2 regions of the Arthrobacter sp. 10T419 genome follow, and region 1 is predicted to be linked to the other one. Evidence: predicted binding sites of a transcription regulator. Region 1 holds the regulator's gene; the other holds the start of a gene.
What was found. Region 1 encodes LexA, which represses DNA repair genes until DNA is damaged. Its sites were predicted from a motif close to TCGAACANNTGTTCGA; they were not measured.
Positions count from the first base shown of each region.

Region 2: the regulator LexA is predicted to act here: its motif matches at 1,286-1,301, upstream of AC1DBD_RS05440 (DUF6504 family protein).

Region 1 covers NZ_JBFTHF010000008.1:50,322-53,724, reverse strand. Annotated here, with positions in the region: gene AC1DBD_RS13550 (ATP-dependent DNA helicase) at 1-1,475, shown strand, start outside; gene lexA (transcriptional repressor LexA) at 1,729-2,478, opposite strand; gene AC1DBD_RS13540 (LysM peptidoglycan-binding domain-containing protein) at 2,930-3,274, shown strand; gene AC1DBD_RS13535 (histidinol-phosphate transaminase) at 3,376-3,403, shown strand, end outside.
Region 2 covers NZ_JBFTHF010000002.1:393,987-397,389, forward strand. Annotated here, with positions in the region: gene AC1DBD_RS05420 (hypothetical protein) at 1-43, shown strand, start outside; gene AC1DBD_RS05425 (VOC family protein) at 40-462, opposite strand; gene AC1DBD_RS05430 (chorismate mutase) at 477-803, shown strand; gene AC1DBD_RS05435 (hypothetical protein) at 819-1,205, opposite strand; gene AC1DBD_RS05440 (DUF6504 family protein) at 1,351-1,680, shown strand; gene AC1DBD_RS05445 (DNA polymerase III subunit alpha) at 1,677-3,403, shown strand, end outside.

The DNA of each region.
Region 1 (3,403 bases):
GGCGGCAGGTCTCCGTTACCTCCATGGAGTGCCTGGGCGCGCAGAAGTGCCCGCTCGCCGCCGAATGCTTCAGCGAACTCGCCCGCCAGAACGCAGCCGACGCCGATGTGGTGGTTACCAACCACGCCATGCTGGCCGTCAGCGCCTTCGAGGGCCTGGCCGTGCTGCCCGAATACGACGTCGTGGTGGTGGACGAGGCGCACGAACTGCAGGACCGGGTCACGGGCGCCGTGTCCGGCCAGCTCTCCGTGGCCATGGTCCACGCCGCCGCCTCCGGCGCCCGCAAGCACACCGGGATCACGGTGGATGCGCTCAACAACGCCGCGTCCAACCTTGAACTCGCCATCGAGGGCGTTCCCAGCGGCCTGATGCCGAACGGACTGAACAGCGAACAGCTCGACTGCGTGGACCAGCTGCGCGACGCCTGCCGCGCCGCGCTCTCCGACTCAAAGGGGGACAGCGCCAACACGGCCGACGGCGGCCGGCAGCTTGCGCGGTCCCGGCTGATGGTGATCCTGGAACTGTGCGAACGGCTCCTGGCCGCCAAGGAGAACCGCGAAGTGGTCTGGTTCTCCCGCAACAGCAGCTTCGACCCGCAACAGGGCTACTCGCAGCCCGATGACTCCGCGCCGGCCCTGATCAACATCGCCCCGCTCAGCGTCGCCGGTCGGCTCCGCGAGGGACTGTTCGCCGACCATACAGTCGTCCTGACATCGGCAACCCTGGCGATCGGTTCGGCTTTCGAGCCGGCGGCCGGAGGGCTCGGCCTAGTGGGCCCGGGCGCACCCAGCTGGACGGGCGTCGACGTCGGTTCGCCCTTCGAATATCCGAAGCAAGGCATCCTCTACGTTGCCAAGCACCTGCCCAAGCCCGGCCGGGGAACATCCCCGGAAGCCCTCGATGAGCTCGAGAAGCTGATCCGTGCCTCCGGCGGCGGCGCCCTGTGTCTCTTCTCTTCCCGGCGCGCCGCCGAGGAGGCGGCCGAAGCGATGCGTCCCCGGCTGGGCCTGAGCATTCTCTGCCAAGGCGAGTCGACCATGACCGCGCTCGTGAAGCAGTTCGCCGACGAGCCCGACACCTGTCTCTTTGGCACCATGTCGCTCTGGCAGGGCGTCGACGTGCCCGGGAACTCCTGCCGCCTGGTAGTGATCGACAGGATCCCGTTCCCGCGGCCAGACGATCCATTGATGACCGCCCGCTCCCGGGCTGTGGCCCAGTCCGGCGGCAACGGCTTCATGAGCGTCTCGGCGACCCACGCGGCCATCCGCCTCGCCCAGGGCGCCGGCCGGCTGATCCGTTCGACGTCGGACAAGGGCGTGGTGGCGGTCCTCGATTCCAGGCTGTCCACCGAACGGTACGGAGCGTTCCTGCGGGCCGCCCTGCCCCCCTTCTGGCCCACTACCGACACCTCGGTGGCCTTGGCCGCCCTGGAACGCCTCGCCAAGGAGAGCCCCGCCAAGCAGCCCGCCACGTAACCGGTGAAGCGGCCCGCCACGCAGGCTGCCGCCGGCCGTGGCCGGGCCGGGGGTATGTGGGCCGGCGCTTGCGTTCCCGCCCGCTTTTTCCGCGCCCGGGACCGGCACTGCCGGGTCACCGCGGCACCGCGCGGGCGGGCGCGCCGTCAGTGTGCCAAGAACCGGGCGGGAGCGCAGAAGGCCCCGTCCGGAACTGCGGACGGGGCCTTCGAGCTGCCGGGAGATGGGCCGGCCGGAGTGGTGTGGCAGGGGACTACAGGGAGCGCAGCACCGAGACGACCTTGCCCATAATGACGGCATGGTCGCCGAGGATCGGCTCGTACTGGGTGTTCTGCGGGAGCAGCCAGGTGTGGCCGTCCCGCTGGCGGAACGTCTTGACCGTTGCCTCGTCATCGAGCAGGGCGGCCACGATGTCCCCGTTGACGGCATCGTTCTGACGCCGGACGACGACCCAGTCGCCGTCGCAGATGGCGGCGTCGATCATCGAATCGCCTGCCACCCGGAGCATAAACAGTTCGCCGTGGCCCACCAGTTGGCGCGGCAGGGGCATCACGTCCTCCACCACCTGGTCGGCCAGGATCGGCCCGCCGGCGGCGATACGGCCCACGAACGGCACCATGGCCGTGTCCGTGGCGCTGGCAAGCTCCGAGACGGCGAGGCCGCCGACAGCCCGCAGGCCGCTGGACTTCTCCACGCCGGAAATCCTGGTCGTGCCTTCATCCAGTGTCAGCGGCATGAGGACTTCCATGGCGCGCGGCCGCTTGGGGTCCCGCCGCAGGTAGCCGAGCTTTTCCAGTTGCGAGAGCTGGTGGGTGACGCTGGAGAGGCTGGCGAGCCCGACCGTGTCGCCGATCTCGCGCATCGAGGGCGGGTAACCGTTGTCCGTCACGGAACGCTGGATGGTCTCCAGGATCTTTTTCTGCCGGACGGTCAGGCTTTTCGGCGCCCGGCCGGTTTGGGGGCTGCGCTGGGAAGCCCTCCCGCCGGCGGCTTGTGCTGCCATGTTCGCCATGCCTTTCCATTCCGCCCGGCCGCTGTGGCTACCGGGACCTGCCGAGCTGAAAATGTCAGACCCCGCTGATCAACTGATGTTCATCAACACAAGTGGTTGTCCTGTGATTCAAAAGTAGGCCAGCCAACAAGGTTTTTCAAACATTTGTTCTAGCGAGTCTCGACAATGTTCGTTCATAAGTGCTAAAACAGGAACAGCAAAGTTCGAATATGTGTTCGAAGCTTTACCCGTAGTCCGGTCCGCTGGTTTCGGTTCTGTGTTCGAAGTATCGGGTTCGAGGGTTCGCATTCAAGGGTTTTGCGTTTGAAGGTTAGGCCGGTTGGCGGCAGGTACGAGGAGTACGCCGGGCGGCACAGGTATTTCCAGTGGCACAGATAAGTCCAGGAGGGCTCAGCTCATGTCAGCAGTAAGCGCTATTTCCGGTTCGCTGGTTTCCATCCCCATGGAGGCCGCACCCGCGGCACCAGCCCGGCAGGCTCGGCTGCGGCTGACCCGCCGCGGCCGGTTCGTCTTCTTCGGGCTGCCGCTGGTTCTGTTGGCCGTGCTCGTCCTGTCACTGTCCGGATTCCTGAATGCTCCGGCCAAGGCCGCCGACTCGGCCGCGGAGCTCTCGCTCACCCCGACGGTCACCGTCACGGTCCAGCCGGGGGAGTCCCTCTGGGCCATCGCCGGTGCCGTCGCCCCGGAGCGCGACCCCCGTGACGTGGTCGCCGACATCGTTCAGCTCAACAACCTCGGAGCCGCCCGCGTCCTCCCCGGCCAGCAGCTCTACGTACCCTCCAAGTAAGCCCTACCCGGGCGAGTGGCGCGCCGGGCCATCGGTGCCGCCGGGCGGCCATTCGCGGTCACAGTTTCGGGGCGGGGCCGGGTCTCACTTAAACTGGGCAAGTGACTGACCAGCTAGAGCGCCTCAACC
Region 2 (3,403 bases), on a different contig from region 1:
GTCTGCAGAAGTGTTTTCGAGCCAGGTCATCGGCGGCGACTAGACCGTGACCTTGCCGCCGGCGTCGACCGTCCAAGTGGGGTTGAAGGCGACCTCCCAGCGGAAACCGTCCGGGTCCGCGAAGTAGCCCGTATAGCCGCCCCAGGGCTGGGTCTTCGGCGCGGCCACGACGACGGCGCCGGCGGCCTCCGCCTGGCGCATCGCCTGGTCCACCTCGTCAGCGCTGCCCACGTTGTGGCTCAGGGTGATGCAGGGGATGCCGGCCGGGGGATCGGTGGCGGCCTCGGCCTGCATCTGCCCGGCGTCCCAGAGCGAGAGGATAAGCCCGTGGTTGACCTGCAGGAAGAGCACCTCGCCGGAAACCTCCCGGTGGACCGGCCACCCGAGGCCCTCCACGTAGAAGCGGCGCGAGGCGTCAACGCTGCGGACACCCAATGAGATGAAGTCGACTCGTGGTTGCATCGTTCGATACTGTCATGCACATGTCCACACATCACCGTGACGCCAAAGACGCCCAGGCCGATAAGGAACAACTCGCCGCCGTGCGGGTGGCGGTCGACGAGGTGGACGAACAGATCGTCGCGCTGATCGGCCGGCGCGAACGGCTTATCCGGATTGCCGGCACCCTGAAGGCGGACAGTGCCGAGGTGCGGGCGCCCGGCCGCGTGGAGCGGGTCCTAGAACACGTCAAGGCGACGGCTGAGCAGAAGGACATCGACACCGAGATCGTCGAACAGACCTACCGGGCCATGATCGATGCCTTCATCCGGCTTGAGCTGGACGTCTACAAAGCTTCCAGCTAGGGCTGGTCGACTCAGCTAGAGCGACTCTTCGACGGGCACGTTGGCCTGGTACTCCCGGCCCTCACAATCGCTGTAGGCCGTCATCAGATGGCCCTTGGCCAGCCCCATCACCGTGCTCAGCGGAAAGTTGCCGGTGATGGTGTTGCCGGAGTGCTCCACACCCTTGAGGTCGAAGTTCTCTTCCGTGCCGTCATGGCTGAAACAGAAGAAAGAAACTGCCTCGCCGTTCATGAACTCGATTTCCATCCGGCGCTGGTGCGAATGGTCCGGGGTGGCCGCCACGAGCCCCACCACATAGGCCCCGGAACTCGGGATATTCCCGTCTATATCGAACTTCGCCACCAAGGTTGAATCCTTGGCGGCGATGCTTACGTGCTTCAGGAGTGCGCTATGGGAGCTCATAGCTCAATCCTGCTACCTGCGCTTGCGTCCGTCCACCCCCATCTAGGTTTTGTCCCGGGCCCGGCGTAGACTTGAATTGTTCGAAGATATATTCGAATACCCTCTCAAGATTCTTGCCAGAGGTCAGCGTATTCCGGGAGGCACCATGGGGATGTTCAGCGAGTCGGTGGACGTCGCGTGCACCCCGTCCGGCCAGCCGCTGTCCCTTGCCTGGGGCGGCCGGCACTACGACGTCTGCGCCGAACCGGTCCGCTGGTTTGAGCGGCGGCAGTGGTGGGCCGAGGAGCAGCGGGCTCCGCTGGGCAGCGGCCCGGGACTGGTGGACCACGAGATCTGGCGGATCCAGGTCCGGGACGCCGGTAACCCGGAGGACACCCTCACCCTGGACCTGAGCCGTCATCTGGGCAGCGGTCGCTGGCGGCTGCTGCGGATCCACGATGCCCTGCGCACTATCAGGAAGCCCGAGTCGGCATGAGCTTCACCCACCTGCACGTTGCCACCGCCTTCAGCGCCCATTACGGGGTGTCCTGGCCGGAGGAACTGGCTGCTGCCGCCGCCGCGGACGGGGCCACGGCGCTCGCCTGCACGGACCGTGACGGGCTTTACGGCACGGTCAAGCACCTGAAAGCCTGCATGGCGGCAGGGCTTGACCCAGTCGTGGGGGTGGACCTGGCAGTCTTCGACGACGACGGCGACCTCCGAACCCAGCTCGGCGGCCGCGTCGTCGTACTGGCGCACGGGCACAACCGCGGCGCCGGCTACCGGGCGCTGTGCCGGCTGGTCTCCGACGCCCACGCCCGCACCACGGGCAAGGCCGGAGGAACGGTGCCCGTCGCCGTGACCAGGGCGGAACTGGCCTCCCGTGCCCTCGACCCGCAGACCCTCGAACCGGTGCTGACCGTGCTGATCGGCCCGGACTCCGACGTCGGCCGCGCGATGGGCGGCCGGCGCTACCTCCGGCCCCGCACGCTCTTCAAGCGCTGGCTGGACGCCATGCCGGCGGGAACTCTCGCCGCTGAGGTCGTCTCGCAGCTCAGCCCGCCCGGCGAGCCGCTGAGCACGGCCCACGCGGTGCGAATGCTCAAGCTCGCCGCGGAACACGCAGTCCCCGCGGTGCTGAGCAACGCCGTGCGCTACTGTGCCGAGGACGGTGCCGCGACGGCGGACGTGCTGGACTCCGCCCGGACACTGAAATCCCTTCCCGAGCTCTCCGCCGCGCCGCAGCTGCAACCCAACGGGCAGGCCTGGCTGAAATCCTCCGCGCAGATGCTGCGGCTGGGCCAGGAAATCATGCACGCCGCCGGCTACGGCGCCGCGGACCTCAAGAGCCTGCTGGCACACACCGAGGCGCTCGCGGACCGCTGCCGGATGGATCCGGTCACGGACATGGGATGGAAGCAGCCCGTGGTCCCGGAGGCCTCGGTGATCGGAATTGCGGGGGACCCGCTCGTGGAACTCACGCAGCGCTGCGAGGCCGGCATCAGCCGGCGCTTCCCCGGGATCGCCGGCAAGCCAGCCGAAGAAATGCGCGCCCGGCTGGAGCACGAACTGCGGATCATCGACAGTCTTGGTTTTGCCTCCTATTTCCTGACGGTGGCCGAAGTGTCCCGGATGATCCTGGACATGGGGGTCCGGGCGGCAGCCCGCGGCTCGGGCGCCTCCAGCCTGGTCAACTTCCTGATCGATGTCAGCCAGGTCAACCCGCTGCAGCACGACCTCATCTTTGAACGATTCTTGTCCCGGGACCGCGCCACCCTGCCGGACATCGACATCGACGTCGAAAGCGCCGAACGGCACAACGTCTACCGGAGGATCTTTGAGCGCTTCGGCTCCGAACGCGTCACGCTGATGAGCATGCAGAACGGCTACCGCGCCCGCGGGGCCGTCCGCGACGCCGGCCTGGCCCTCGGCATGGACGGCGGCGACATCGACGAGATCGCCAAACAGCTGTGGCGGTTTTCGGCCCGGAACTTCCGTGAGGCCCTGGTGGAGAAGCCGGAGCTGAAGGAATTCGCCGGCCGGGTGGAGCAGCGGGACTTCACCGAAAACCAGCAGCTGGACCTGTTGGTGGACCTGACCGAACGGCTGGACCGGCTGCCGCGGCACATCTCGATGCATCCCTGCGGGGTCATCCTGGGCGATGCGACACTGCTGGACCGCACCCCCGTGCAGCCCAGCGGCCTGGGCCTGCCGATGAG